DNA from 2 places in the Leclercia sp. GHBNCSD genome. Region 1 is predicted to be linked to the other one. Evidence: predicted binding sites of a transcription regulator. Region 1 holds the regulator's gene; the other holds the start of a gene.
The links. Region 1 encodes PhoB, which activates phosphate uptake and scavenging genes when phosphate is short. Its sites were predicted from a motif close to CTGTCATAAAACTGNCNNAT; they were not measured.

Region 1 (14,686 bases):
GATGTCCTGATGCTCGATTGTCTTGGTTTTCATCAACATCACCGTGATTTACTGCAAAAACACCTGGACGTGCCGGTGCTGTTATCAAACGTGCTGGTGGCCCGGCTGGCCTCGGAATTGCTGGTCTGATGATTTTGCGTGACAGGTACGGAGTGTCACCCCTATATTGGGTTGACAACCAACGACAATAAGGACCAGTCCATGCTTCAGACTAATGAATACTTTTCCGGTAAAGTGAAGTCCATCGGTTTTACCAGCAGCATTACTGGCCGCGCCAGTGTTGGCGTAATGGAAGAGGGGGAGTACGCCTTCGGTACCGCGCAGCCAGAAGAGATGACCGTGGTGAGCGGCTCGCTCAAAGTGTTACTGCCGGGGGAAACGGAGTGGAAAGTCTATAACCCGGGCGATGTTTTCAACGTGCCAGGCCACAGCGAATTCCATCTGCAGGTTGCGGAACCTGCCTCTTATCTGTGTCGTTATCTGTAAAAAAAAGAGCCGGGTTAACCCGGCTCCGATCTCTGGTATGAAGCATTAACGCTGTGCTTCGCCGCCCAATCCTTCTACTACGCTCTTAATCAACGCCGCCAGTTCACCCGTCATCAGAATGAAGTCAGCATCAAAACGCTGGGCATAGTCGTCCCGGTCGATATCGTCGTTCTGATCGCGCAGCTCGTCGGAAAACTTCAGACGCTTGATCGAGCCATCGTCACACATCATGAACTGAATGCGCTGCTGCCAGTCGAGGGCCAGCTTGGTCACCAGTTTGCCAGCTTCGATATGCACGGCGATCTCATCGCTGATCAGCTCCTGCTTCTTGGCGCGGATCACGCCCCCATCTTCCAGGATCGCTTTCAGCTCGGCTTCGTCCAGCAGTTGGAAGCCCTGCGGGACATTGTTGCCCCGTACCCACTCGGTGAGGGTCAGCTCGATCGGGTTTTCCATCGTCAGCGGCACCACCGGCAGCGAACCGAGGCTTTTACGCAGTAACGCCAGAGTATCTTCTGCTTTTTTGGCGCTGGCGCAGTCGACCATAATCAGGCCGTTAACCGTGTCGATCCACATCATTGTCTGGCTGAAGCGGCTAAAGGCGCGCGGCAGCAGGGAGTGCAGCACTTCGTCTTTCAGCGAATCTTTCTCAGTTTTTTTCAGCTTACGGCCCTGTTCGGCTTCCAGCTTAAAAATTTTGGCTTCCAGCGCCTGCTTCACCACTGGCGTCGGCAGGATCTTCTCTTCCTTACGCGCGCAGATGATGATTTGACCATTGGTAGTGTGGGTCAGCGCATCGCTCTGTGATCCCATAGGCGGAACCCATCCGGTTTTGGCCATATCCTGGCTGCCACACGGGGTAAATGCGTAAAGGTCTAACTGTTTTTCCATCTCGTCTGCACGCAGTTCGATATCGCGGCTGAGACGGTAAACCATCAAATTTTTGAACCACAGCATGATAATTTCCACGGTCTTGTCGTTTAATTCAGCGGGCATGATAGCGAATTGTCGCATCGCTTGCATTGCTAATCGGGTAGCAGGCTTCTACTCTGTTGATAATCAAAATAATGAGGAACGTTCTGTGCGAATTGGTATTGATCTCGGCGGCACGAAAACAGAAGTCATTGCCCTTGGCGAGCAGGGGGAGCAGCTGTTCCGCCATCGCCTCCCTACCCCGCGTGACGACTACCGGCAGACCATTGAAACCATCGCTACTCTGGTGGAGATGGCCGAAAAGGCCACCGGCCAGACCGGCACGGTCGGTATGGGGATCCCGGGGTCGATTTCGCCCTATACCGGGGTGGTGAAAAACGCCAACTCGACCTGGCTTAACGGCCAGCCTTTTGACCGCGATTTAAGCCAGCGCCTGAACCGTGAAGTCCGGCTGGCCAACGACGCCAACTGCCTGGCGGTGTCAGAGGCCATCGACGGCGCCGCGGCGGGGGCACAGACCGTATTTGCGGTGATCATCGGTACCGGCTGCGGCGCAGGCGTGGCCTTTGGCGGGCGCGCCCATATTGGCGGCAACGGCACGGCTGGCGAGTGGGGACACAATCCGCTGCCGTGGATGGATGAAGACGAACTGAAGTACCGCGCTGAAGTGCCGTGCTACTGCGGCAAACAGGGCTGTATCGAGACCTTTATCTCCGGCACCGGCTTCGCCACCGATTACCGTCGTCTGAGCGGGCATCCGCTAAAAGGCAACGAGATCATGCGTCTGGTGGAAGAGCAGGATGCCGTCGCGGAGCTGGCGCTCAGCCGCTATGAAATGCGGCTGGCGAAGTCGCTGGCGCACGTGGTGAACATTCTCGACCCGGATGTGATCGTCCTGGGCGGCGGCATGAGCAACGTTGACCGTCTCTATAGCACCGTTCCCCAGCTGGTGAAGCAGTGGGTGTTTGGCGGCGAATGCGAAACCCCGATCCGTAAAGCGGTGCACGGCGACTCCAGCGGCGTACGCGGCGCAGCCTGGCTGTGGCCAAACTGACAGGGCAAAAGCCGGGTGACGCGTAGCGCTCCCGGCTTACAAAACAGCAAACTCTTTATCCAGCCTGCTGTACCCCAGCCCGTTAATCTTCTTCACTTTGATCTGCACCGGGATGCGCTCCTTCATCGCCTCGACGTGGCTGATCACCCCAATGGTTTTGCCGCTGGCATTCAGCGCATCCAGCGCGTCCAGGGCGGTATCCAGCGTTTCGCTGTCCAGGGTGCCGAAGCCCTCGTCGAGGAACAGCGAATCAATTTGCGTTTTGTGGCTCACCAGGTCGGAAAGCGCCAGCGCCAGCGCCAGGCTTACCAGAAAACTTTCGCCGCCGGAGAGGGTGCGGGTATCGCGCACGGCATCCGCCTGCCAGGTATCCATCACCTCCAGCTCCAGCGCGTCGCTGGCCTTGCGTTGCAGCAGGTAGCGGCCATGCAGACGCATCAGCTGCTGGTTGGCGAGCCATACCAGGTTGTCGAGAGTTAAGCCCTGGGCAAACTTACGGAAGCGATCCCCCTCTTTGGAACCGATCAGCGCATTAAGATAACCCCAGTCATCCGCCAGGCGGGCCGCCTCCTCAATTTGTTGCATCAGTGCCTGCTGGTGCTGGCGATTGTCGCTGTCCTGTTTAAGCTGCTGGCGGATCTCCCCCTGGCGGGTGGTGTTTTCCCGCAGTTTCAGGCCGAGCTGCTGAAGCTGTTCCTGCAGGGCCGGCGCGTCCGTCGTCAGGCCCGCCGGACGTTGTTCCAGATGTTCGTTCAGTCGTTGACCGGCCTGCTGAAGCAGGGCCGTGGTCTGCTGGATCTGATTCTCCAGAGTCTGTTTCAACTGCTCCAGACGCCGAACCGTATCGCCATCCAGCAGGGCCGCCAGAAATGTCTCCCGATCGCTAAAGATGCTGGCAGCCAGCGCGGCGGCAAACTGCGCCTGCGATTGTTGTAAACGTTCGCTTTCCAGCGTGTACTGCTGCTGCAGCGTGGCGAGCTGGCTTTGCAGGGAGACGCACTCGGTATGGATTTCGCGCCAGTTATCCGGGATCGCACTTTCCACCTGCGTGGAATCCGTTGCCGGAAGGGTCTCCAGCAGCGGTGCCAGGGCGGTGATGCGCTCCCGCAGGGCGCTGTGCTGAGTCTGCCGCTCCTGCCAGGCCAGCGACTCTTTTTCCCGTTCCGCAAGCCAGGCCGACTCGGTACCGTCCTCCGGTGCCGCCAGCGACAGGGCATGAAGCGTTTGCGCCATAGCCGTGCGCGTCGCCAGAAGCTGCTGCTGGTAAAGCTGAAGCTGGGCTTCCTCTTCACTCAGCTGGCTTTGCAGGGTCAGGCGTTGGCTCAGCTGGTAAAGCTGCTGTTCGTACTGCTCCTGTTTAGCCAGCCATGGGGCGATGTCGTCCTGAATGTTCAACTGCACAGAGAGGGTTTCACACACCGCATTCCACTCTTTAGTGAGCGCTTGCTCATCCTGAAAGAGCGTCTGCGCTTCGCTTGTTTCGCGCTGAAGCTGGCTGTTTAGCGCATTTACCTGCCCCAGAACCAGCAGGCCTTCCTCTTTGAGTGCGGCGACCTCCTTTTCCATCGCATCCCGGCGGCGCTGGTTTCCGGTGAGCGCCAGGGCCTGGTATTGGGCAATGGCCGGATGTTCGGTAGAGCCGCAGAGCAGGCAGGGCTTTCCGGCCTCCAGTTCCGCCCGGTAGCTCTCCAGCTTCTTAATCTTCTCTTCCTGCTCACATAAGGTTTTGAGATCGAGATAGTGCTGGTTTTTCTCTTTGTACTGCTGGCGGCGTAGCGTCAGGGTTTCGTTCAGTTTTGCCAGCTCGGCCTGGGCCTTTTGCACGCTTTCGCGAGTCTGCCGCGATCGCTGTTGCAGAGGCTGATAGCGGGCATGCAGGGTAGTCAGGCGCTGGCGTGCCGCGCGGGACTGCGTCTGGAGTGCCATCTCGCTGGCGGTCTGTTCTGCGGTAAGCGTCAGAGCGCTCTCCGGTAATCCCGCCAGCTTCTGGCGTAACGCCGTGATACGCCCGGTCAGCGTCGCGATCTGGGTTTTATCGCGATTAAGCTGGGCGAAGTGGGCGCGCCAGCCTGCAATCTCCTGGCCCCACTGGCGGAAGCGGTCGTGGTTGGTAAGCCACTGGGTGAGTGCAGCCAGCTCGGTTTGCAGCCTGTCGTGCGTGCGCAGCGCCCCGTTACGAATGCCTGAACGCAGCGCCGTACTGGACTGTAAGCGAGTATTCACATCCAGCATCTGCTGTTCCGTCTGCGAAAGCTGGGCAAGCTGCTCCTGCTGCCGCTCCCAGTGCGGGCGCAGCAGGGCCGCAGGCTGGGCGAGATGCAGTTTTTCCAGCTCCGGCGTGGCGTCCGTCAGGGCCTGCTGCGCCTGTTGCTGCGCGGCCTTCGATCGCTGTTGCTCCCGCACCAGCTCATCGTGGCGGGTAAGCCACTGATAATCTTTCTGGAGTCCCTGCTGCTGCGCCAGCAGTTGCGCTTCTTCGTCAGTAAGTACCTGCAAACCTTGCTGAAGCTGCTGTAGCTGCTCTTCGCTGAGCAACACCACGCCGGCCGCCTGGGCCTGGCGCTTCTCCAGCTCGCTGCGTGCCGCCTTATGTTTTTCAAACACCATGGCGGAGATCTGGCCGTAGATTTCCGTGCCGGTCAGCTCCTCGAGCAGTTCGGCGCGCTCTTTCGGTTTGGCGTTCAGAAAGGCGGCGAATTGCCCCTGGGATAAGAGCATCGAGCGGGTAAAGCGGTCATAGTCCAGCCCGGTCAGAGAGGCAACCAGCTCCAGCTTGTCCTTCACTTTATCTGCGAGGATCTTCCCGTCCTTGCACTGGGCGAGCTCCACGCGGGGCACCTGCAGGTTGCCGTCCGGCTGGTTGCGCGCCCGGTTCTGGCTCCAGAACGCACGATAAGCTACCCCTTTGACTTCAAACTCGACCTCGGCGAGGCACTCAGCGGTGTCGCGGGTCATCAGATCGTTTTGCGATTGCGAGACCGTATTCAGGCGCGGCGTCTCGTGGTAAAGCGCCAGGCAGATGGCATCCAGCAGGGTGGTTTTCCCGGCGCCGGTTGGGCCGGTGATAGCAAACAGGCCATTGCTGAGGAAGGGTTCGGCGGTAAAGTCGATTTTCCATTCGCCCTTGAGCGAGTTAAGGTTTTTCAGGCGCAGGCTAAGAATTTTCATGCCTCATCCTCTTCATTGCTGAGGGCGTGGATCGTGTGGCTGAACAGCTCGTTTAGCCGGGCCCGCTGGGTATCATCCAGGGTTTCCTGGGCGAGTCGGCGCTCAAAAACCTCCTCAACCCGCAGCTCGCTGAGGGTTTCACGCAGGTTGCTGGCAAGGCTTCTCTCGCGCTGCTCGCGACTGCGCCGCACCAGCAGGACCTCTACCGGCAGATCGTCCGTCAGCTGCTGGATCTTACGCTGCATATCGTGCAGGTACTCCTCGGTGGTGAGTTCGATATCCAGCCAGACGGGAGGCGTCTGCTCCACGCCGCGCCACTGCTCAAGCTGGGCGGTGATCGCCGCCAGATCGCCCTTCAGCACCGCCAGCGGCTGGGTAATGGGCACCTCAAGCGATTCGACGCTGCTGAGCTTGCCCTGGTCGAAACTCACCAGATGAACGCATTTGCTTTTGCCGGTTTCATCAAAGCTGAGGGGAATAGGGGAGCCGCAGTAGCGGATATGTTCGCAACCGCCAATCATCTGCGCCCGGTGGATATGGCCCAGCGCTATATAGTCAGCGGCCGGGAAGTGCTGCGCGGGAAACGCATCCAGCGTACCGATATAGATGTCACGTACCGCGTCACTTTTACTGGCGCCGACGGTGGTGAGATGCCCGGTGGCGATAATCGGCAGTACGCTGTCGCCGCGAAGCGCGCAGGCCTGGGTATATTGCTCGGCATAATAGTGGGTAATGGCCTGCAACAGCTGCTGCTGTTTCTCAAGCCCGGAGAGGCCCGCCTGGCTTCGCACCACGTCCCGGGGACGTAAAAACGGGATCGGGCAGAGTACCGCGCCGGGGGTGCCGTCGCGTCGGGTCAGAATTTGCGGCCCATGTCCGGCGCTGGCGACCACGGTGGTGTTGAGAAACGCCAGAATCTCACGGGATTCGTTCAGCGTGGCGACGGAATCATGGTTGCCGGCCACAATCACCAGATGGCAGCCGGTTTTTTGCAGATTGACCACGAAACGGTTATAGAGCTCGCGCGCGTAGCTGGGCGGCGAGCCGGTATCAAAAATATCCCCGGCCACGAGGATGGCATCCACGTCATGCGATTGCGCCATCTCAAGCAGCCAGTTGAGAAACGCTTCATGTTCGGTGGCGCGGCTTTTACTGTAAAAATTTTGTCCCAGGTGCCAGTCCGAGGTGTGAAGTATGCGCATAACAGATCCGTGGCAAAAAATGGTTAGCGGGATTATAAACTTTCAGGGGGAGGAAGATAACCGCTACAATCGGGGCTGCCATAAAACAACGGCTTGCCTTTATGAGCGGGCGCGTTTTTCATAAATCTGTCATAAATCTGACGCATAATGACGCCGTATTACAAACATGTAACCTTAATAAGACAGGGCTAAGTATGGCGAGACGTATTCTGGTCGTAGAAGATGAAGCACCCATTCGCGAAATGGTCTGTTTCGTGCTCGAACAAAATGGCTTTCAACCGATAGAGGCCGAAGATTACGACAGCGCGGTGAACCAGCTCAACGAACCCTGGCCCGATCTGATCCTGCTCGACTGGATGCTGCCTGGCGGCTCTGGCCTGCAATTCATCAAACATATTAAACGTGAAGCGTTAACCCGCGATATTCCGGTGATGATGTTAACGGCCCGCGGCGAAGAGGAAGATCGCGTTCGCGGTCTGGAGACCGGCGCGGATGACTACATTACCAAACCGTTTTCCCCGAAAGAGCTGGTGGCGCGCATTAAAGCCGTAATGCGCCGTATTTCACCGATGGCGGTGGAAGAGGTGATTGAGATGCAGGGGCTGAGTCTGGACCCTACCTCGCACCGCGTGATGACCGGTGAAAATCCCCTCGATATGGGACCAACGGAATTCAAACTGTTGCACTTTTTCATGACCCACCCGGAACGCGTCTATAGCCGCGAGCAGTTGCTCAACAATGTCTGGGGCACTAACGTCTATGTGGAAGATCGCACGGTTGATGTTCATATCCGCCGTTTGCGCAAGGCACTTGAAACCAGCGGTCACGATCGCATGGTGCAGACCGTCCGCGGCACGGGTTATCGTTTCTCAACCCGTTTCTGAACAATGACAGGAGTGTGACGCGTGCTGGAACGGCTGTCATGGAAAAGGCTCTGTTTTGAACTGATACTCTGCTGTATTCCGGCCCTGATCCTCGGGGCCGTAATCGGTTATTTACCCTGGTTTTTGCTGGCGGCAGTCACGGGATTGCTGATCTGGCACTTCTGGAATTTGCTCCGCCTCTCATGGTGGCTATGGGTTGACAGAAGTATGACCCCGCCGCCAGGAAGCGGCAGCTGGGAACCCCTCCTGTATGGCCTGCACCAGATGCAGATGCGTAATAAAAAACGCCGACGCGAGCTGGGCAGCCTGATCAAACGCTTTCGCAGCGGCGCCGAATCGCTGCCGGATGCGGTGGTATTGACCACCGAAGAGGGGGCGATGTTCTGGTGTAACGGACTGGCGCAGCAGTTGCTGGGCCTGCGCTGGCCGGATGATAACGGGCAGAATATCCTCAACCTCCTGCGTTATCCGGAGTTCGCCCAGTATCTGAAAAAACGCGATTTTACCCGCCCGCACAATCTGGTCATGAACAACGGTCGCCATCTGGAGATCCGCGTGATGCCCTACAGCGACCAGCAGTGGCTGATGGTGGCGCGGGATGTGACGCAAATGCACCAGCTTGAAGGGGCGCGGCGCAATTTCTTCGCCAACGTCAGCCACGAGCTGCGCACCCCGCTGACGGTATTGCAGGGCTATCTGGAGATGATGCAGGAGCAGACGCTGGAAGGCGCGCCGCGGGAAAAAGCGCTGCACACCATGCGCGAGCAGACGCAGCGCATGGAAGGGCTGGTGAAGCAGCTGCTGACCCTCTCCCGCATTGAAGCGGCGCCAACCCTGGCGCTGAATGAAACCATCGATGTGCCGATGATGCTGCGGATGCTGGAGCGCGAAGCGCAGACCTTAAGCCAGCAGCAGCACCAGCTTACCTTCGAGGTGGATAACAGCCTCAAAGTACGCGGCAGTACCGACGAGCTGCGCAGCGCCATCTCTAACCTGGTCTATAACGCGGTGAATCATACCCCGCCCGGCACCCACATCACCGTGCGCTGGCAGCATGCGCCAACGGGAGCGGAGTTCAGCGTGGAAGACGATGGTCCCGGTATCGGCCCGGAGCATATTCCGCGTCTTACCGAGCGTTTTTACCGGGTGGATAAGGCGCGCTCCCGGCAGACGGGGGGCAGTGGCCTGGGGCTGGCGATTGTTAAACACGCCATTAATCACCACGACAGCCGCCTGGATATCGTCAGTACGCCGGGGAAAAGTACGCGTTTTAGCTTTGTGATCCCGGAACGTTTGATTGCCAGTAACAGCGCCTGACAGCGTCACTGTAATCAGAAATTGCCACAGGCCAGCCAATGCTGGCCTGTTTGCTTTGCAGTTCAGCGAAGCGCGAATAAATATTATACGCCTGTTGCTTTTTTGTTCGCATGATTAGCCATGAGTTTTTCTTATAAATGGTTTATTATCCCACTTCTAACTTTCGAGTTGGCATATTGTTCTGGTTTTGAGATCCCATATTGCCTTTAAACGTTATAAGCGTTTAAATTGCCACCCTGATATCGTCGGACAGACTGTATTTGCGTGGTAAATCGAAAAACTATTCTTCTCCACGCCGGTAGGGAAGCATTTCCCGCTGAGGTTGCACATTTTTTCCGCTGTTTTGTTCCGCAACGGATAGCGAAAAATTCAACGTTTTCAACACCACATCCACAGGCAGTAAGGTTTTATGACCCATCAATTGAAATCGCGCGACATCATCGCGCTGGGCTTTATGACATTTGCGCTGTTCGTTGGCGCTGGCAACATCATCTTTCCTCCAATGGTTGGCTTACAGGCGGGTGAACACGTCTGGACGGCGGCTATTGGTTTCCTGATTACTGCCGTGGGTCTACCGGTGTTGACCGTGGTTGCGCTGGCGAAAGTCGGCGGCGGTGTCGATAGCCTGAGCACCCCTATCGGGAAAGTCGCAGGTATTCTGCTGGCAACCGTCTGCTATCTGGCCGTCGGCCCGCTGTTTGCCACCCCGCGTACCGCGACCGTCTCCTTTGAAGTGGGTATCGCTCCGCTGACCGGCGACGGCGCTATGCCGCTGTTGATCTATAGCCTCATCTACTTTGCTCTGGTGATTCTGGTCTCCCTCTATCCGGGCAAGCTGCTGGATACCGTGGGTAACTTCCTCGCGCCGCTGAAAATCGTGGCCCTGATTGTGCTGGCCGTGGCTGCCGTTATCTGGCCTGCCGGCCCGATCAGCGATGCAATGGACGCCTACAAAAATGCCGCGTTCTCTAACGGCTTTGTGAACGGCTACCTGACCATGGATACCCTGGGCGCGATGGTGTTTGGTATCGTCATTGTGAACGCCGCCCGTTCCCGCGGCGTGACCGAAGCGCGTCTGCTGACCCGCTACACCATCTGGGCGGGTCTGATTGCGGGCGTAGGCCTGACATTGCTCTATCTGGCGTTGTTCCGTCTGGGTTCTGACAGCGCGGCCCTGGTAGACCAGAGCGCAAACGGCGCGGCTATCCTGCATGCCTATGTTCAGAACACCTTCGGCGGTTCGGGGAGCTTCCTGCTGGCGATCCTGATCTTCCTGGCCTGTCTGGTGACGGCGGTGGGCCTGACCTGCGCCTGCGCCGAGTTCTTTGCCCAGTATCTGCCGCTCTCTTATCGTACGCTGGTGTTCATCCTCGGTATCTTCTCCATGGCGGTCTCTAACCTCGGTCTGAGCCACCTGATCCAGGTCTCCATTCCGGTACTGACGGCCATCTACCCGCCGTGTATCGTGCTGGTGGTGCTGAGCTTCACCCGTGGTTGGTGGAATAATTCTTCCCGAATTATTGCCCCGGCCATGTTTATTAGCCTGCTTTTTGGTATCCTTGACGGCATCAAAGCATCGGCTATTGGCGATACGCTCCCTGCCTGGACACAGCGTCTGCCGCTGTCCGAACAGGGCCTGGCCTGGTTGATGCCTACCGTTGTTGCACTGGTTCTGGCCGTAATCTGGGATCGTGCTGCGGGGCGTCGGGTAACGTCGAACGCGCACTAATCAACGGATAAATGTTCAACCACGGGGCTTATGGCCCCGTGGTTTTTTGTTTTTTTTGTGTTGAATGGCAAGACGTAAATGGAAAGCTCTAACAAACTGAAGCGGGGCCTTACCGCCCGCCACATCCGCTTTATGGCGCTGGGTTCTGCGATCGGTACTGGTCTTTTTTATGGCTCGGCAGATGCCATCAAAATGGCCGGTCCCAGCGTTTTGCTGGCGTATCTTATCGGCGGTGTTGCCGCCTACATCATCATGCGCGCGCTGGGGGAGATGTCCGTTCATAACCCCTCAGCCAGCTCCTTCTCCCGCTATGCGCAAGACAACTTAGGCCCACTGGCGGGCTATATCACCGGCTGGACCTACTGTTTCGAAATCCTGATTGTCGCCATTGCCGACGTAACGGCCTTCGGCATCTATATGGGCGTCTGGTTCCCGGCGGTCCCGCACTGGATCTGGGTGCTCAGCGTGGTGCTGATCATCTGCGCCATCAACCTGATGAGCGTGAAGGTGTTTGGCGAACTGGAGTTCTGGTTCTCCTTCTTTAAAGTGGCCACCATCATCATCATGATTGCCGCCGGTATTGGCATCATTATCTGGGGTATCGGCAACGGCGGCGAACCAACCGGCATCCATAACCTGTGGAGTAACGGCGGCTTCTTCAGTAACGGCTGGATAGGCATGGTGATGTCGCTGCAGATGGTGATGTTTGCCTACGGCGGGATCGAAATTATCGGTATCACCGCCGGGGAAGCGAAAGATCCGGAGAAGTCTATTCCGCGCGCCATTAATTCGGTACCGATGCGTATCCTGGTCTTCTACGTGGGCACGCTGTTTGTGATCATGTCCATCTATCCGTGGAACCAGGTGGGCACGAACGGTAGCCCGTTTGTGCTGACCTTCCAGCATCTGGGGATCACCTTCGCCGCCAGTATTCTGAACTTCGTGGTGCTCACCGCATCGCTCTCCGCTATCAATGCCGACGTGTTCGGCGTGGGGCGTATGCTGCATGGTATGGCCGAGCAGGGCAGTGCGCCGAAGGCCTTCGCCAAAACCTCCAGCCGCGGTACGCCGTGGGTGACGGTGCTGGTGATGACCGTGGCGCTGCTGCTGTCGGTCTATCTCAACTACATCATGCCGGAGAATGTCTTCCTGGTGATCGCGTCGCTGGCGACCTTTGCCACCGTCTGGGTCTGGATGATGATTCTGATGTCGCAGATTGGCTTCCGTCGCCGTCTGTCGCCTGAAGAGGTAAAAGCGTTGAAGTTTAAAGTGCCGGGCGGCGTGGCAACTACCGTTGCTGGCCTGATCTTCCTGGTCTTTATTATCGGCCTGATTGGTTACCACCCGGAAACCCGCATCTCGTTGTATGTCGGCTTTGCGTGGATTGCGCTATTGCTGGTGGGGTGGGTCTTTAAACGCCGCCGCGAGCGCCAGTTAGCAGAAGCTCAGTAACCGAAATGCCCGGCAAACGCCGGGCATTTTTCTCCTCCCCCTTTCTCCTCCCCCAATAAATCTCTCCATGAGGAGGGAACATCAACTACCCTGTGGCAAGGTGGCCTCATTTCTGGGAAAGGGGATAAAAGATGTTGAATGCATGGCACCTGCCGGTTGCCCCATTTGTTAAACAAAACAACGACAAACTTGTCATTACCCTGTGGCTGACAGGGGAAAACCTGCCTGAGCGGGTGACGCTACGCGCTGAATTCGATAACGAAGAGACCTCGCTGCCGATGCATAAGCAGCGCAGCCAGCCGCAGCCCGGCGTGACGGCCTGGCGGGCGACCATTGACACGACGAAAGGGCAGCCGCGGCACCGCTACAGCTTCAAAATGCTCTGGCATAACCGCCAGCTGTGGTTCACCCCGCAGGGCTTTAGCCGCTTTCCTCCCGCCCGGCTGGAGCAGTTCGCCATTGATTACCCGGATGCCGGGCCGCAGTGGGTGGTGGAGCAGGTCTTCTATCAGATCTTCCCGGACCGCTTTGCCCGCAGCCAGCGGCGCAACCCAGAGCTGGACAAAACGTATTATCACCATGCCGCAGGCCATGAGACGATTTTCCGCGCGTGGGACGAACCGGTCACCGCCCAGGCGGGGGGCTCCACCTTTTACGGCGGGGATCTCGACGGCATTAGCGAAAAGCTGCCCTGGCTGAAAAAACTCGGCGTCACGGCACTCTATCTCAATCCGGTGTTTGTCGCCCCCAGTGTGCATAAATACGACACCGAAGATTACCGCCACGTGGATGAGCGGTTTGGCGGCGACGAGGCGCTGTTACGCCTGCGGGAAAATACCCAACGGGAGGGGATGCGCCTGATTCTGGACGGGGTGTTTAACCACAGCGGGGACTCCCACGCCTGGTTTGATCGCCACAACCGCGGAACCGGCGGCGCCTGCCATAACCCGGACTCGCCCCACCGCGACTGGTACAGCTTTGACGACGAGGGCCGCGCCCTCGACTGGCTGGGCTATGCCAGCCTGCCGAAGCTCGATTATCAGTCGTCAGGGGTGGTGAACGAGATCTACGGCGGCGAGGAGAGTATTGTTCGTCACTGGCTGAAAGCGCCGTGGAGTATGGACGGCTGGCGGCTGGATGTGGTGCATATGCTCGGGGAAGAGGGTGGGGCGCGCCATAATCTACAGCATGTCACCGGGATCACCCGTTCGGCGAAGCTGGCCAATCCGGAGGCCTTCGTCTTTGGCGAGCATTTTGGCGACGCTCGCCAGTGGTTGCAGGCCGACGCGGAAGATTCGGCGATGAACTACCGCGGCTTCACCTTCCCGCTGTGGGGCTTCCTTGCCAACACCGACATCTCCTACGATCCGCAGCACATCGACGCTGAAACCTGCGTGAAATGGATGGATAACTACCGCGCCAGCCTGTCCCATCAGCAGCAGCTACGCATGTTTAACCAGCTCGACAGCCATGACACCGCCCGCTTTAAGTCGCTGCTCGGTAAGGATGTCGCCCGCCTGCCGCTGGCGGTCACCTGGCTGTTTACCTGGCCTGGGGTGCCCTGTATCTATTACGGCGATGAGGTGGGGCTCGACGGCAACAATGACCCCTTCTGCCGTAAGACCTTCCCATGGGAGGCTGAAAAGCAGGACCAGACGCTACTGGCGCTCTATCAGCGGCTGATTAAGCTGCGCAAGCAGAGCCAGGCCCTGCGCTACGGCGGCTGTCAGGTGGTCTACGCCCACGACAACGTGGTGGTGTTTATGCGCGTCTACAACCAGCAGCGGGTGCTGGTGGCGATTAACCGGGGCGATGCCTGCGAAGTGGTGATAGATGACTCGCCGCTGCTCAACGTCAAACAGTGGCAGCTGAAAGAGGGGAAAGGGGTGGCGCAGGAGGGCGTACTGTCGCTACCGGCGATCTCCGCCTCGGTCTGGTTCGGCAGTTAATGTCGGGCGGGACGGTTTCCACCTTTTAAGATGGCGTAAATGCAACGATTTGTGTCAATCTTAACGGATCGTTAACGGTGAAGGTGGAAACATGGACGAGCTTTACATCTTTGGCTGTATATTCCTGATTTTTGCGCTGGTGGTTGCGCCCGTGCTTGCGGTTATCGGCTTTAATCGAAGCACGGCGGCGAAACAGGAGATCGCCAGGCTTCGCCAGCGCATTGAGGCACTTGAGCAGCGCGGCGTGGCGGAGAAAGCGCCGGAGCCTGAACAGGCCGCTGCGCCGGTGGTCGTGGCTGAGCCGGTGGTTGATGACGCGCCCGCGCCTGTCGACCTCTGGCGCCCGGATATTCCCGCTGCCGCGGCAGAACCCGCAACCGCTCCGGCTCCTGCGCCCGCGGCAAAACAGCCTTCTGCCTTTGGCGGCATACTGACGTCGCTGGTGCGCTGGTTTATGCAGGGGAACCCGCTGGCGAAGCTTGGCATCCTGCTGCTCTTTCTCGGTCTTTCAT
Region 2 (14,686 bases), 1.1 Mb from region 1:
CGGCTCCGGCATCACCCCACGGATGGCTGATCCCCTCCCGGGTGATAGCCTGCATTTTTACCCGCTGATGGTCTTTTTTATCCTGTGTCATGATGGCGTTCATCACCTGATTCGATGCCGCCGGAAACTCTTCATAACCCATTTTTAGCGGTTGCTGGCGCGGGTTGCCGAGGACATCACGCACCAGCAGTCCGGCGCCCTCCTGCGCGGCAGGTTTCGCGCCATTCTCCGGCCCAAACTGATCGACCCGGACAGTGGCCTGCAAAACGAAATTTTCTCCCGTTGGCAGCTCGGTATAGAAAAACGTTAAGCCGTCGTGAGAGTTGGCGATTTTGCCGCCCCGGCTTTCCAGGGTGATGGCTTTTGCCAGGTCAGCGCTCTCCTGGGGCGAGAGCTTTTTCCCGTCGATGGTCACATCATTGACGCCGATTTTCTCGGGCAGCACGTTGGAGGAAAAATTCAGATCCGTTGATTGCCCAAAGGCAATGGCTTTCCAGACATGAGGTTGTTCTGTTGCCATAGCGGAAAAGGCGCTAAACATCATCAGGGCCAGAGGTATTTTAGACTTCATCTTATTCTCCTGAGTAATAATTGAGCGCTATTATCATCAGAATAAAACAGTGTTTCTTTTTTGTGTGTCACACATTCAGATAATTAAAACAGTGTTTTGCTTATAACAGGCTTTATTAATAGAGCGAAAAAATAGCTAACATGTTGGGAGGGCTGGAGAGTTCGCTAAAGGGCGCTATATTTCACAGGCAAAGCCCTTTAATCTGCGGTAAAAAGGACCTTTAATTTGCCCGAAACAGGCAACGTTGTGCGTTTTACCGCCACTCCATTTTTTGGCGCAAAATATGTAGAATTTTCAACGCCAAAGGGTTTTACTTTTCACTCAAATTACAGTCAGGACGTGTATGTTGAACACAGCAATGAGCGTGGTCATCCTTGCCGCAGGCAAAGGCACCCGCATGTATTCCGATCTTCCTAAAGTGCTGCACACCCTTGCAGGGAAAGCGATGGTGCAGCATGTCATTGACGCCGCTAACGATCTTGGCGCCAGCCAGGTGCATCTGGTCTACGGTCACGGCGGCGATCTGCTGAAGCAGACGCTACGCGATGACAAACTCAACTGGGTTCTGCAGGCAGAACAGCTGGGCACCGGCCACGCCATGCAGCAGGCCTCCCCGTTCTTCTCTGACGACGAAGACATCCTGATGCTCTACGGCGACGTGCCGTTGATCTCCGTTGAGACGCTGACCCGCCTGCGTGCTGCAAAACCGCAGGGCGGGATCGGTCTGCTGACCGTTAAGCTGGACGATCCAACCGGTTATGGCCGTATCACCCGTGATAACGGCAAGGTGACGGGCATCGTTGAGCACAAAGATGCCACCGAGGCACAGCGTGAAATTCAGGAAATTAACACCGGCATTCTGATCGCCAACGGCGCGGACATGAAGCGCTGGCTGTCACAGCTGAACAACAATAACGCCCAGGGCGAATTCTACATTACGGATATCATCGCGATGGCGTATCAGGAAGGCCGCGAGATCGCTGCCGTTCATCCGGATCGCTTAAGCGAAGTGGAAGGGGTGAACAACCGTCTTCAGCTGTCCCGTCTGGAGCGCGTATATCAGTCCGAGCAGGCTGAAAAGCTGCTGCTGGCGGGCGTGATGCTGCGCGATCCAGCGCGTTTCGATCTGCGTGGGGTGCTGAGCCACGGGCGCGACGTCGAAATCGATACTAACGTTATTCTGGAAGGCAACGTAACGCTGGGTAACCGCGTCAAAATTGGCGCCGGTTGTGTGATTAAAAACAGCGTCATTGGCGACGACTGCGAAATCAGCCCTTATAGCGTGGTTGAAGATGCTCATCTCTCCGCCGCCTGCACTATCGGGCCGTTCGCCCGTCTGCGTCCGGGCGCTGAGCTGCTGGAAGGCGCACATGTCGGCAACTTCGTCGAAATGAAAAAGGCGCGTCTGGGCAAAGGCTCGAAAGCTGGCCATCTGACCTATCTGGGCGATGCGGAGATTGGCGATAACGTGAATATCGGCGCCGGGACTATCACCTGTAACTATGACGGTGCGAACAAGTTTAAAACCATTATTGGTGACGACGTGTTTGTGGGATCGGATTCACAGCTGGTGGCGCCAGTGACGATTGGTAAAGGCGTAACCATTGCGGCGGGCACGACCGTTACCCGCAATGTGGCGGAGAACGAGCTGGTGTTAAGCCGTGTGCCGCAGGTGCATAAGCAGGGCTGGAAACGCCCGGTGAAGAAAAAGTAAGTGGATTATTTCCTCTCCCCCTCCGGGAGAGGGTTCGGGATGAGGGGATAACATAATCCCCCGCCCATCAGCAGTACCCATAAATATAACCCCACTCTCTACAAGGCTCGGGGCGCCCGGAAAGGGCAAAACAGGTCAGCGACAACGCAGGCGAAAGCCTCTATTCGGAATCTAAAACTATGTGTGGAATTGTTGGCGCAGTCGCGCAGCGTGATATTGCTGAAATCCTTCTCGAAGGTTTACGTCGTCTGGAATACCGTGGTTATGACTCTGCCGGTCTGGCAGTGGTGGATGCAGAAGGGAATATGACCCGTCTGCGTCGCCTCGGTAAAGTAAACATGCTGGCACAGGCCGCGGAAGAGAACCCGCTGCACGGTGGCACAGGTATTGCCCATACCCGCTGGGCGACCCACGGTGAACCTTCGGAAGGCAACGCGCACCCGCACGTCTCTGAACACATTGTGGTGGTGCATAACGGCATCATCGAAAACCATGAACCGCTGCGTGAAGAGCTTATCGCGCGTGGTTACACCTTCGTCTCTGAAACCGACACCGAAGTGATTGCCCACCTGGTTCACTGGGAGCTGGAGCAGGGCGGTACGCTGCGTGAGGCCGTACTGCGTGCGATCCCACAGCTGCGCGGCGCCTACGGCACCGTGATCATGGACAGCCGCGACCCATCTACCTTGCTGGCAGCCCGCTCTGGCAGCCCGATGGTGATTGGCCTGGGGATGGGTGAGAACTTTATCGCCTCCGATCAGCTGGCGCTGCTGCCGGTGACCCGTCGCTTTATCTTCATGGAAGAGGGCGATATTGCAGAAGTGACCCGCCGTGACGTCAAAATCTTTGATAAATCTGGCGAGCCGGTAAAACGTCAGGATATCGAATCCAACCTGCAGTACGACGCGGGTGATAAAGGCGCTTACCGTCACTACATGCAGAAAGAGATCTACGAGCAGCCGAATGCCATCAAAAACACCCTGACCGGGCGTATCAGCCACGGCGAAGTGGATTTGAGCGAACTGGGGGCTAACGCCAACGAAATGCTGGCAAAAGTTGAGCACATTCAGATCGTGGCCTGCGGCACCTCTTACAACTCCGGTATGGTTTCCCGCTACTGGTTTGAAGCGCTGGCAGGCGTGCCGTGCGACGTGGAGATCGCCTCCGAGTTCCGCTATCGCAAATCAGCCGTGCGTCGTAACAGCCTGATGATCACCCTGTCTCAGTCCGGCGAAACCGCTGATACCCTGGCGGCGCTGCGTCTCTCCAAAGAGCTGGGCTATCTGGGCTCGCTGGCCATCTGCAACGTACCGGGCTCCTCGCTGGTGCGTGAGTCTGACCTGGCGCTGATGACCAAAGCCGGTACCGAAATTGGCGTGGCCTCCACCAAAGCGTTCACCACCCAGCTGACGGTCCTGCTGATGCTGGTGGCGAAACTGGCCCGTCTGAAAGGTCAGGATGCGGCGATTGAGCACGATATCGTGCACGGTCTGCAGGCGCTGCCGAGCCGTATTGAGCAGATGCTCTCCCAGGACAAGCGCATTGAAGCGCTGGCGGAAGATTTCTCCGACAAGCATCACGCCCTGTTCCTGGGTCGTGGCGATCAGTATCCGATTGCTCTGGAAGGCGCGCTGAAGCTCAAAGAGATCTCCTATATCCACGCTGAAGCCTACGCGGCAGGTGAGCTGAAACACGGCCCACTGGCGCTGATCGATGCGGATATGCCGGTTATCGTGGTGGCACCGAACAACGAACTGCTGGAAAAACTGAAGTCCAACATCGAAGAAGTCCGCGCCCGTGGCGGCGTGCTCTATGTCTTCGCGGATCAGGATGCTGGCTTTACCAGCAGCGACAACATGCACATCATCGAGATGCCGCATGTGGAAGAGGTCATTGCTCCTATCTTCTATACCGTTCCGCTGCAGCTGCTGGCTTACCACGTTGCGCTGATCAAAGGCACTGACGTCGACCAGCCGCGTAACCTGGCGAAGTCCGTTACCGTAGAGTAATCCTCTCAGGCTCCACCTTTGGGTGGAGCTTTTTTTATCCTTCCTGCCCGTTTTTTCGCCTGCTTTTTTGCCCTGCGTTCTATGACAATCTGTCATCTTCGGCTATTTTTTTCAGTGTCACAGAAAGAAAATTTTTCTGAAATCAATGCGTCATATTTCGCTTTAACTTATTGATAAAGATGCTTTAATTTGCTTAATTTTCTGCGCAATTTTCGTTGTCATAAAACTGTCATAATTCGTACATTTATCTGTCACCTCTTTGTCCTATTTTGCTCATCGTAGCCACTAAACAACGATTTACGAAAATCTTGCAGGAGACATTATGAAAGTTATGCGTACCACTGTCGCAACTGTTGTCGCCGCGACCTTATCGATGAGCGCGTTCTCTGTATTTGCAGAGGCAAGCCTGACTGGCGCTGGTGCAACCTTCCCTGCGCCGGTGTATGCCAAATGGGCTGATACTTACCAGAAAGAGACTGGTAACAAGGTGAACTACCAGGGTATCGGCTCCTCCGGTGGCGTTAAACAAATTACCGCAAATACCGTTGATTTCGGCGCATCTGATGCTCCGCTGTCGGATGAGAAACTGAATCAGGAAGGCCTGTTCCAGTTCCCGACCGTTATCGGTGGTGTTGTGCTGGCGGTAAATATCCCTGGCCTGAAGTCCGGCGAGCTGGTGCTGGATGGTAAAACCCTGGGTGATATCTACCTCGGCAAAATCAAAAAATGGGATGACGAAGCCATCACTAAACTGAACCCGGGCGTGAAACTGCCTTCGCAGAACATCGCTGTGGTTCGTCGTGCTGACGGCTCCGGTACCTCCTTCGTCTTCACCAGCTACCTGGCGAAAGTGAACGAAGAGTGGAAATCCAAAGTCGGTTCCGGCTCTACCGTTAACTGGCCGACCGGCCTGGGCGGTAAAGGTAACGACGGTATCGCCGCGTTCGTACAGCGTCTGCCAGGCTCAATCGGCTACGTAGAATACGCTTACGCCAAGCAGAACAACCTGGCGTACACCAAACTGGTTTCTGCCGACGGCAAACCGGTCAGCCCAACTGAAGAGAACTTTGCTAACGCGGCTAAAGGCGCTGACTGGAGCAAATCTTTCGCTCAGGATCTGACCAACCAGAAAGGCGACAATGCATGGCCAATCACCTCTACCACCTTCATCCTGGTCCACAAGGATCAGAAGAAGCCAGAGCAGGGTGCTGAAGTGCTGAAGTTCTTCGACTGGGCATACAAAAATGGCGGCAAACAGGCTAACGACCTGGATTACGCCAGCCTGCCGGACAGCGTGGTTGAGCAGATTCGTGCTGCATGGAAAACCAACGTGAAAGACAGCAGCGGTAAAGCGCTGTACTAACAGGATATTTTTGACGAAGATGGCGGGTGGCGCTAGCGCTAACCCGCTCTACGGTTCCGACTGTAGGCCCGGCAAGCATAAGCGTCACCGGGCATATTCGTAAGACGTCTCAAACAGAAGAGTAATTTATGGCTGCAACCAAGCCTGCATTTAACCCTCCGGGTAAAAAAGGTGACATGATTTTCAGCGCGCTGGTAAAACTGGCTGCGCTGATTGTGCTATTGCTGCTGGGCGGCATTATCGTGTCCCTGATTTTCTCCTCCTGGCCGAGCATCCAGAAATTTGGTTTCTCCTTCCTGTGGACCAAAGAGTGGGATGCGCCGAACGATATCTACGGTGCGCTGGTGCCTATCTACGGCACGCTGGTGACCTCGTTTATCGCGCTGCTGATTGCGGTGCCGGTGAGCTTCGGTATCGCCCTGTTCCTGACCGAACTGGCGCCAAACTGGCTGCGACGCCCGCTGGGTATTGCCATTGAACTACTGGCGGCCATTCCAAGTATCGTTTACGGCATGTGGGGTCTGTTTATCTTCGCTCCGCTGTTCGCGACCTATTTTCAGGAGCCGGTAGGTAACGTCCTTTCCGCCATCCCGTTTGTGGGCGCGCTATTCTCCGGTCCGGCTTTCGGTATCGGCATCCTGGCGGCTGGCGTGATCCTCGCCATCATGATTATTCCGTACATTGCGGCGGTCATGCGCGATGTCTTCGAACAGACCCCGGTGATGATGAAAGAGTCGGCCTACGGTATCGGCTGCACCACCTGGGAAGTTATCTGGCGTATCGTCCTGCCGTTCACCAAAAATGGGGTAATCGGCGGCATTATGCTGGGTCTGGGTCGTGCGCTGGGTGAAACCATGGCAGTGACCTTTATCATCGGTAACACCTACCAGCTCGACAGCGCCTCGCTCTATATGCCGGGTAACAGCATTACCTCGGCGCTGGCAAACGAATTCGCCGAAGCGGAATCGGGCCTGCACGTTGCCGCGCTGATGGAACTGGGCTTAATTCTGTTTGTTATCACCTTCATTGTTCTGGCGATCTCCAAACTGATGATCATGCGCCTGGCGAAAAATGAGGGGGCACGCTAATGGCTACGCTCGAAATGCAAAATACCGCGGAGCTGGCGGAATCCCGCCGCAAAATGCAGGCGAAACGCCGCATGAAAAACCGCCTCGCCCTGACGCTCTCCATGGCGACCATGGCGTTTGGTCTGTTCTGGCTGATCTGGATCCTGTTCTCCACGGTGGCGCGTGGTATCGACGGCATGTCGTGGGCGTTGTTTACCGAAATGACACCGCCGCCAAATACGGCAGGTGGTGGTCTGGCGAACGCCCTGGCGGGCAGCGGCCTGCTGATCCTCTGGGCGACCGTCTTCGGCACGCCACTTGGCATCATGGCGGGCATTTACCTGGCGGAGTATGGCCGTAAATCCTGGATTGCTGAAGTGATTCGCTTCATTAACGACATCCTGCTCTCTGCCCCATCGATTGTGGTCGGCCTGTTCGTCTACACCATCGTGGTGGCGCAGATGGAACACTTCTCCGGCTGGGCGGGTGTGATTGCGCTGGCGCTGCTGCAGGTGCCTATCGTTATTCGTACCACCGAGAACATGCTGAAACTGGTGCCGGACAGCCTGCGTGAAGCGGCCTACGCACTGGGTACGCCAAAGTGGAAGATGATTTCTGCCATCACCCTGAAAGCCTCCATCTCGGGGATCCTGACAGGTGTGCTGCTGGCCGTTGCCCGTATCGCCGGTGAAACGGCACCGCTGCTCTTTACCGCGCTCTCAAACCAGTTCTGGAGCACGGACATGATGCAGCCGATCGCCAACCTGCCGGTGACGATCTTTAAATTTGCGATGAGCCCGTTTGCCGAATGGCAGTCACTGGCCTGGGCCGGGGTACTGATTATTACCCTATGCGTACTGTTACTGAACATTCTGGCGCGCGTTATTTTCGCGAAGAAGAAACACGGTTAATTATTGACGGCGTGGCACGCTGCGGCGCCGGATGAGGAAATGAGTCAATGAGTATGGTGAATACTGCTCCGGGTAAACTTTCGGTTCGTGACCTGAACTTCTACTACGGTAAGTTCCATGCCCTGAAGAACATCAACCTGGATATTGCTAAAAACCAGGTTACCGCGTTCATCGGTCCGTCTGGCTGCGGTAAGTCCACGCTGCTGCGTACCTTTAACAAAATGTATTCGCTTTATCCGGAGCAGCGCGCCGAAGGCGAGATCCTGCTGGATGGCGACAACATTCTGACCAATACCCAGGATATCGCTCTGCTGCGCGCGAAAGTGGGTATGGTGTTCCAGAAGCCTACGCCATTCCCGATGTCGATTTATGACAACATCGCCTTTGGCGTGCGCCTGTTCGAGAAGCTCTCCCGCGCCGATATGGATGAACGCGTGCAGTGGGCTTTGACCAAGGCCGCATTGTGGAACGAAACCAAAGATAAACTTCACCAGAGCGGGTACTCTCTCTCCGGTGGTCAGCAGCAGCGTCTGTGCATTGCGCGCGGTATCGCCATTCGCCCGGAAGTGTTGCTGCTGGATGAGCCGTGCTCAGCGCTGGACCCGATCTCCACCGGGCGTATTGAAGAGCTGATCACCGAGCTGAAGGCGGATTACACCGTGGTGATCGTGACCCACAACATGCAGCAGGCTGCCCGTTGTTCCGACCACACAGCATTTATGTACCTGGGCGAGTTGATTGAGTTCAGTAAAACGGACGACCTGTTCACCAAGCCTGCGAAGAAACAAACAGAAGACTACATCACCGGACGCTACGGCTGATTCAGGAGTGCGCAATGGATAATCTCAATCTTAATAAACATATTTCCGGCCAGTTTAACGCAGAGCTGGAGAGTATCCGCACCCAGGTGATGACCATGGGCGGTATGGTAGAGCAGCAGCTTTCTGACGCGATCACCGCAATGCATAACCAGGACAGCGAGCTGGCGAAGCGCGTGGTGGAAGGCGACAAACACGTCAACATGATGGAAGTGGCGATCGATGAAGCCTGCGTGCGCATTATCGCCAAGCGTCAGCCGACAGCGAGCGACCTGCGTCTGGTGATGGCGATCATCAAAACTATCGCCGAGCTGGAACGTATTGGCGACGTGGCGGACAAAATTTGCCGCACCGCGCTGGAGAAGTTCTCCCAGCAGCACCAGCCGCTGCTGGTGAGCCTGGAGTCGCTGGGGCGCCATACCGTGCAAATGCTGCACGACGTGCTGGATGCCTTTGCGCGTATGGATCTGGATGAAGCGGTGCGTATCTATCGGGAAGACAAGAAGGTCGACCAGGAGTACGAAGGCATCGTGCGCCAGCTGATGACCTACATGATGGAAGATACGCGAACCATCCCAAGCGTACTGACCGCGCTGTTCTGCGCCCGTTCTATCGAGCGTATCGGTGACCGTTGCCAGAACATTTGCGAATACATCTTCTACTTCGTGAAGGGCCAGGATTTCCGCCATGTGGGTGGCGACGAGCTGGACAAGATGCTGGCGGGTAAAGATCCGAAAGAGTAATGCCATCCTCTCATCACGCCAGTACTTACTGGCGTGATTATTTCTGGTGCAATCACATTATTTACCTTCATCCGTTGCCTGACGACCGAAACGCGCTAACGTGGGACGAAAAAACAGCAAAGGATGGAACATGAAAAAATCATTAGCATGCCTGGCTATGGCAATCAGTATTGGAATAAGTACTGGAATGCCGGTTAACGCCGCCCCCTTTCCTGCCACACCCGATCCGGCGATGCCGGTTAGCCACTATGTCACGCAGGTTAATACGGATAAAAGTATTACCTTTCGCCTGTTTGCACCTGCTGCGAAGCGGGTCTCCGTGGTGACGGGATCGATGCCGGAAACCTGGGTTTCCCATGATATGACGAAAGATAAAAACGGCGTCTGGTCATGGAAAAGCGAGCCTATGGCTCCGAACCTGTATGAATATTTCTACGATATTGATGGTTTTCGCTCCAGCGACACGGGCAGCCGCTATCCAAAACCCCAGCGCCAGGTCAATACCAGCCTGATTCTGGTCCCCGGCAGCATTCTGGACGATCGTCCGGTTCCCCATGGCGATCTGACCACCCTGACCTGGCATTCGCAGGCGCTCAACGCTGAACGCCGCGTCTATGTCTGGACCCCGCCGGGATATAACGGTAAAGGCGAACCGTTACCGGTTCTCTATTTCTATCATGGGTTTGGGGATACCGGCCTTTCAGCCATCGATCAGGGCCGCCTGCCGCAAATCATGGATAACCTGATGGCCGAGGGTAAAATCAAACCTATGCTGGTGGTCGTGCCCGACACGGAGACCGACATTCCGGAGGCGATTCCTGAAAACTTCCCGCCTGCCGAAAGACGCAAAACCTTTTATCACCTCAACGCTAAAGCGGCAGATCAAGAGCTGATGAGCGAGATAGTTCCGCTGATTGATACCCGCTTCAACGTGCGTAAAGAGGCGGAGGGCCGCGCGCTGGCGGGTCTGTCGCAGGGGGGATATCAGGCGCTGGTGTCCGGAATGAATCACCTGGACAGCTTTGGCTGGCTGGGAACCTTCAGCGGCGTTACCACAACTACCGTACCTGACGCGGGCGTAGCCGCAAGATTTAAGCAGCCCGATGTTATCAACGGACAGCTGCATAATTTTACGGTAGTGGTAGGAGAGCATGATTCGGTTACCGGAAAAGATATCGCCGGGCTGAAAGCGGAGCTGGAAAAGCAGGGCATCAAATTTGACTACAAGCTGTATCCCGGACTGAATCACGAAATGGACGTCTGGCGTCCGGCCTATGCGGAATTTGTACAAAAACTCTTTAAGTAAAAATATCAGCCCTCCCCGTTCGGGGAGGGCATTTGCTTAGCGGGTAATATTCCAGCCGCGTGCCTTCCAGAGTGCCGGCAGCTGCGCCAGATCGGTAAAGGTCGTGACTTTCGGATGGTCGAGCGGCGGGTTATGCGGATCGGCGCAGAAGTAGAACACCTCCATGCCCGCGGCGATCCCCGCCTGCGCGCCTGCGCTGGAGTCATCCACCAGGATGCAGTTCTCCACGTTGACGTTCATCGCTTTCGCCGCATGGAACATCATGGCCGGATCGGGCTTCCAGCGCTGAATATCGTAGCCGCTGAACAGTTTTTCCGGGAAATGGTGCAGCATCTGCAACTTGCCAAGGGAGTGCTGCATTTTGCTCACCGGGCCGTTAGAGACTACGCACATCGGCACCGCCATGGCATCCAGCAGGGCGCTGGCCCCGGCGATCGCTTCCAGTTCCGAGTCGAAAAGGCGTGCGACCTCGGCGCGGTAAACAGGCTCCAGATCCGCTTTCGCGAGGCTGACGCCGTGTTCGGCATTAATGATGTCGATGATCTCGTAGAGCTTTACGCCCTTAAAGCGTTTGAAGGTCTCTTCGAGATCGAGCGTGATACCAAATTCCTGGAACATGGTGACATACGCCCGGGAACAGATGACCTCACTGTCGACCAGCGTACCGTCGCAGTCGAAAAATACCGCATCAATCTGAGACATGCCTTTCCCTTTCTTAACAAGTTTAACGTTTACGTAATGCATAACGGTGTGACGCAATCGTTGCCGTATAAGCAGATGCAATGAAAAAAAGTACCTCACAACCGCCCTTATTGTCGCATTTTGGTATAGGATAGCGACGGATTTTCCCTCCCTGTTCGGAAATAGATAATGAGTCAACAACACACTACCCAGTCTTCTGGCGCGGGTTTGCTTGAGCGCGTGTTTAAACTGCGCGAGCACGGCACGACGGCACGCACCGAAGTGATCGCCGGTTTCACCACCTTCCTGACGATGGTCTATATCGTTTTCGTGAACCCACAAATTCTGGGCGTTGCTGGCATGGACACCAGCGCCGTCTTCGTTACGACCTGTCTTATCGCCGCCTTCGGCAGCATCCTGATGGGGCTGTTCGCTAACCTGCCGGTTGCCCTGGCACCGGCGATGGGCCTCAACGCTTTCTTCGCCTTCGTCGTGGTTCAGGCGATGGGCCTGCCGTGGCAGGTGGGCATGGGCGCCATCTTCTGGGGCGCGGTCGGTCTGCTGCTGCTGACCATTTTCCGCGTGCGTTACTGGATGATTGCTAATATCCCGGTCAGTCTGCGCGTAGGTATCACCAGCGGTATCGGCCTGTTTATTGGCATGATGGGGCTGAAAAACGCCGGCGTGATCGTGGCGAACCCGGAGACCCTGGTCAGTATCGGTAAACTCACCTCCCACAGCGTGCTGCTGGGTGTGCTGGGCTTCTTCATCATCGCGATTCTGGCCTCACGCAATATCCATGCGGCGGTGCTGGTGTCGATTATTGTCACTACCCTGCTGGGCTGGATGCTGGGCGACGTACATTACAACGGTATCGTCTCCGCGCCGCCGAGCGTCTCCACGGTGATTGGCCACGTCGATCTGGCGGGCTCGCTGAACCTGGGTCTGGCCGGGGTGATCTTCTCCTTCATGCTGGTGAACCTGTTTGACTCCTCCGGGACGCTGATTGGCGTGACCGACAAGGCCGGTCTGGCGGATGAGAAGGGCAAATTCCCGCGCATGAAGCAGGCGCTGTTTGTGGACAGCATCTCCTCCGTCACCGGCTCCTTTATCGGTACCTCCTCTGTGACCGCCTACATCGAATCCTCTTCCGGGGTCTCCGTGGGTGGCCGTACCGGCCTGACCGCTGTCGTCGTCGGCCTGCTGTTCCTGCTGGTGATCTTCCTCTCTCCGCTGGCCGGTATGGTGCCGCCCTACGCTGCCGCAGGCGCGCTGATTTACGTGGGTGTGCTGATGACCTCCAGCCTGGCGCGCGTGAAGTGGGATGACCTGACCGAAGCGGTGCCGGCGTTTATCACTGCGGTGATGATGCCGTTCAGTTTCTCCATCACCGAAGGCATTGCGCTGGGCTTTATCTCTTACTGTGTTATGAAGGCGGGAACCGGGCGCTGGCGTGAAATCAGCCCGTGCGTGATGGTTGTTGCGCTGCTGTTCATTCTGAAGATTGCGTTTATCGACGCGTAATAAAAAAAGCCCTTTTCTCAGAAAAGGGCTTTAATTTTTGTCCCTTCTTTTACGCTTTTACCCGCTGGATATACTTCCCGAACGCGCTCAGCTGTCCGCTCAGGTGATCCAGCGTGCTCTGGTCAATCACTTCACCCGTCTGCGGATCGACCTTGTTCTGAATCACGCCACCCATAAATTCCGGTTTGTTCATTACCATCGCGTCGAGGAAGACCAGGATCTGGCGCAGATGATACTGGCAGCGCGCACCGCCAATCGCCCCCATTGAGCTGGTCTGGATCAGCACCGGCTTGCCTGCCAGCGGCTGCTCCGGCAGACGAGAAAGCCAGTCGATAGCGTTCTTTAAGCCACCCGGCACGGAGTAGTTATATTCCGGAGTCACGATCACCACGCCGTCTGCCTGGCGGATCTGTTCTGCCAGCGCTTCTACGGCAGCAGGGAATCCCTCTTCCTGCTGTATATCGGCGTCGTACAGCGGGATATCGCCGATCGACGGCAGGGCGCTAATTGCCATCCCCTCAGGCGCCAGCTTCGGCAGAGTGCGGGCAACCATGCCGTTAAATGAACCTTTGCGCAGGCTTCCCAGTAACGTAACAACATTCAACGTATCAGACATCACTACTCCTTCTTCATCATGATGGCCCTGCTGAAGGGTCAGGTAAGGGTAATCGCTTTCTCCGCCGGTAAACTGGTGAGTCGCATCAGGCGTGCTGCCGGCTCGTTGGCGCGGGCAGGAACATCCGGCAGACCGTTCCATCCAAGGCGGCTATCGAATGCCCAGATTTTTAACCGTTCAATAACCGGGGTGACGGCAACAGACCAGATCAGCACATCTTCGGCATCGCTTAAGGCTTCCACCTGCGCGGCTCTGGATGCCCGTAGACGACCTGAGCCCGGTAACAGTTGTAGCAGGCTGGCGCAGTCGCTGGCGTCGCCTGACAGTTTACGAATGCTCTGGCGCAGGGTAATGAGCTGTGCTCTGGCTTCGTTGGGGTCGTTCTGATTACGCACCCATAAGTTCTCGTTGCTGGACAAGGGGTAGGTGTCGTGAGCGTGGGTACCATCCATGCTGCGAATGGTCCGCTGCAGCTCCATATCCAGGCCGCAGTCGCCTTCCGTGGTCAGCGCCAGACCCACGATATTGCCGGCGTAGGCAATAGAAAAACGGGGAAGCGCAGGATCGGCAAAAACCGGGCGACCCTCAGGTTCGGTAATTACGTCCGGCAGCTCGCTGGTGCCGTAAAGCATAAACATCAGTTCAGCAAGCAGCGATCGGGAAGCCAAAAATCGCGCCCGACGATGTTCCGGAAGCTTCCGCGCTTCGATATGACAGGATGGAGAGAGTCTGGTCGAAACCAGCCGCCCCTCGGTCAGCGTCCCTCTTGCAAAATGCGTTGCCATTTTTCGCTCCATGATAATGGTCAATAGACGGGTTAAACGTTTACATCATTATCGCTTAACTGATCTACTGTTTTAATGGCTAAATGGGGGTAAGGGAAGTTTTGCAGCGGAACTTTACACTTTCTTAGCCAAAAACCGGACCATTAGCGCAATGGAGAACCATACAGCGCCTTAATGGTTTCTCTCAGCCAGAGGATTTTAGGGTTGTGGCTGTTACGCTTATGCCAGATCAGGGTGAAGGGAACGGTGAGCTTTTGCGCCTGCGCTTCATCGATGGGGATTGGCAGGGTAACCAGCTTCCGCTGGTGGAGCTGATTATAGTGATGGCAGTAGTGCGGCGCGGTGGCAATATAATTATGGCCCGGCTGCGCCGCCATAAACATCGACTGCTCGAATCCAGGCAGGCTCATGGCGATATTACGCGTACGTCCCATCTCTCTCAGCACCTCATCCAGCGCCCAGGTGTCGCTCCGCTCCCAGAAGATGCTGATATGCGGATAGCGCAGGAAGGTCTCCAGATCCCACGTCTCCTGAAGGGCTGGATGGTCCTCACGCAGATAGACGCACGGACGGTCGCT

Region 2: a site for PhoB is predicted at 4,510-4,529, ahead of pstS (phosphate ABC transporter substrate-binding protein PstS). Genes of this name have one in related genera too.

What each region holds. Positions count from the first base shown of each region.
Region 1 covers NZ_JBQVYO010000001.1:885,796-900,481, reverse strand. The annotation lists gene ACT3IC_RS04375 (AroM family protein) at 1-129, shown strand, start outside; gene ppnP (pyrimidine/purine nucleoside phosphorylase) at 202-486, shown strand; gene rdgC (recombination-associated protein RdgC) at 532-1,443, opposite strand; gene mak (fructokinase) at 1,568-2,473, shown strand; gene sbcC (exonuclease subunit SbcC) at 2,510-5,641, opposite strand; gene sbcD (exonuclease subunit SbcD) at 5,638-6,843, opposite strand; gene phoB (phosphate response regulator transcription factor PhoB) at 7,038-7,727, shown strand; gene phoR (phosphate regulon sensor histidine kinase PhoR) at 7,749-9,044, shown strand; gene brnQ (branched-chain amino acid transporter carrier protein BrnQ) at 9,454-10,773, shown strand; gene proY (proline-specific permease ProY) at 10,852-12,225, shown strand; gene malZ (maltodextrin glucosidase) at 12,357-14,174, shown strand; gene ACT3IC_RS04320 (DUF2339 domain-containing protein) at 14,266-14,686, shown strand, end outside.
Region 2 covers NZ_JBQVYO010000001.1:1,958,468-1,973,153, reverse strand. The annotation lists gene ACT3IC_RS09575 (right-handed parallel beta-helix repeat-containing protein) at 1-571, opposite strand, end outside; gene glmU (bifunctional UDP-N-acetylglucosamine diphosphorylase/glucosamine-1-phosphate N-acetyltransferase GlmU) at 915-2,285, shown strand; gene glmS (glutamine--fructose-6-phosphate transaminase (isomerizing)) at 2,465-4,294, shown strand; gene pstS (phosphate ABC transporter substrate-binding protein PstS) at 4,617-5,657, shown strand; gene pstC (phosphate ABC transporter permease PstC) at 5,786-6,745, shown strand; gene pstA (phosphate ABC transporter permease PstA) at 6,745-7,635, shown strand; gene pstB (phosphate ABC transporter ATP-binding protein PstB) at 7,683-8,456, shown strand; gene phoU (phosphate signaling complex protein PhoU) at 8,471-9,196, shown strand; gene ACT3IC_RS09535 (esterase) at 9,354-10,502, shown strand; gene yieH (6-phosphogluconate phosphatase) at 10,539-11,204, opposite strand; gene adeP (adenine permease AdeP) at 11,373-12,707, shown strand; gene ACT3IC_RS09520 (NADPH-dependent FMN reductase) at 12,757-13,323, opposite strand; gene ACT3IC_RS09515 (4'-phosphopantetheinyl transferase family protein) at 13,362-14,108, opposite strand; gene yidZ (HTH-type transcriptional regulator YidZ) at 14,252-14,686, opposite strand, start outside.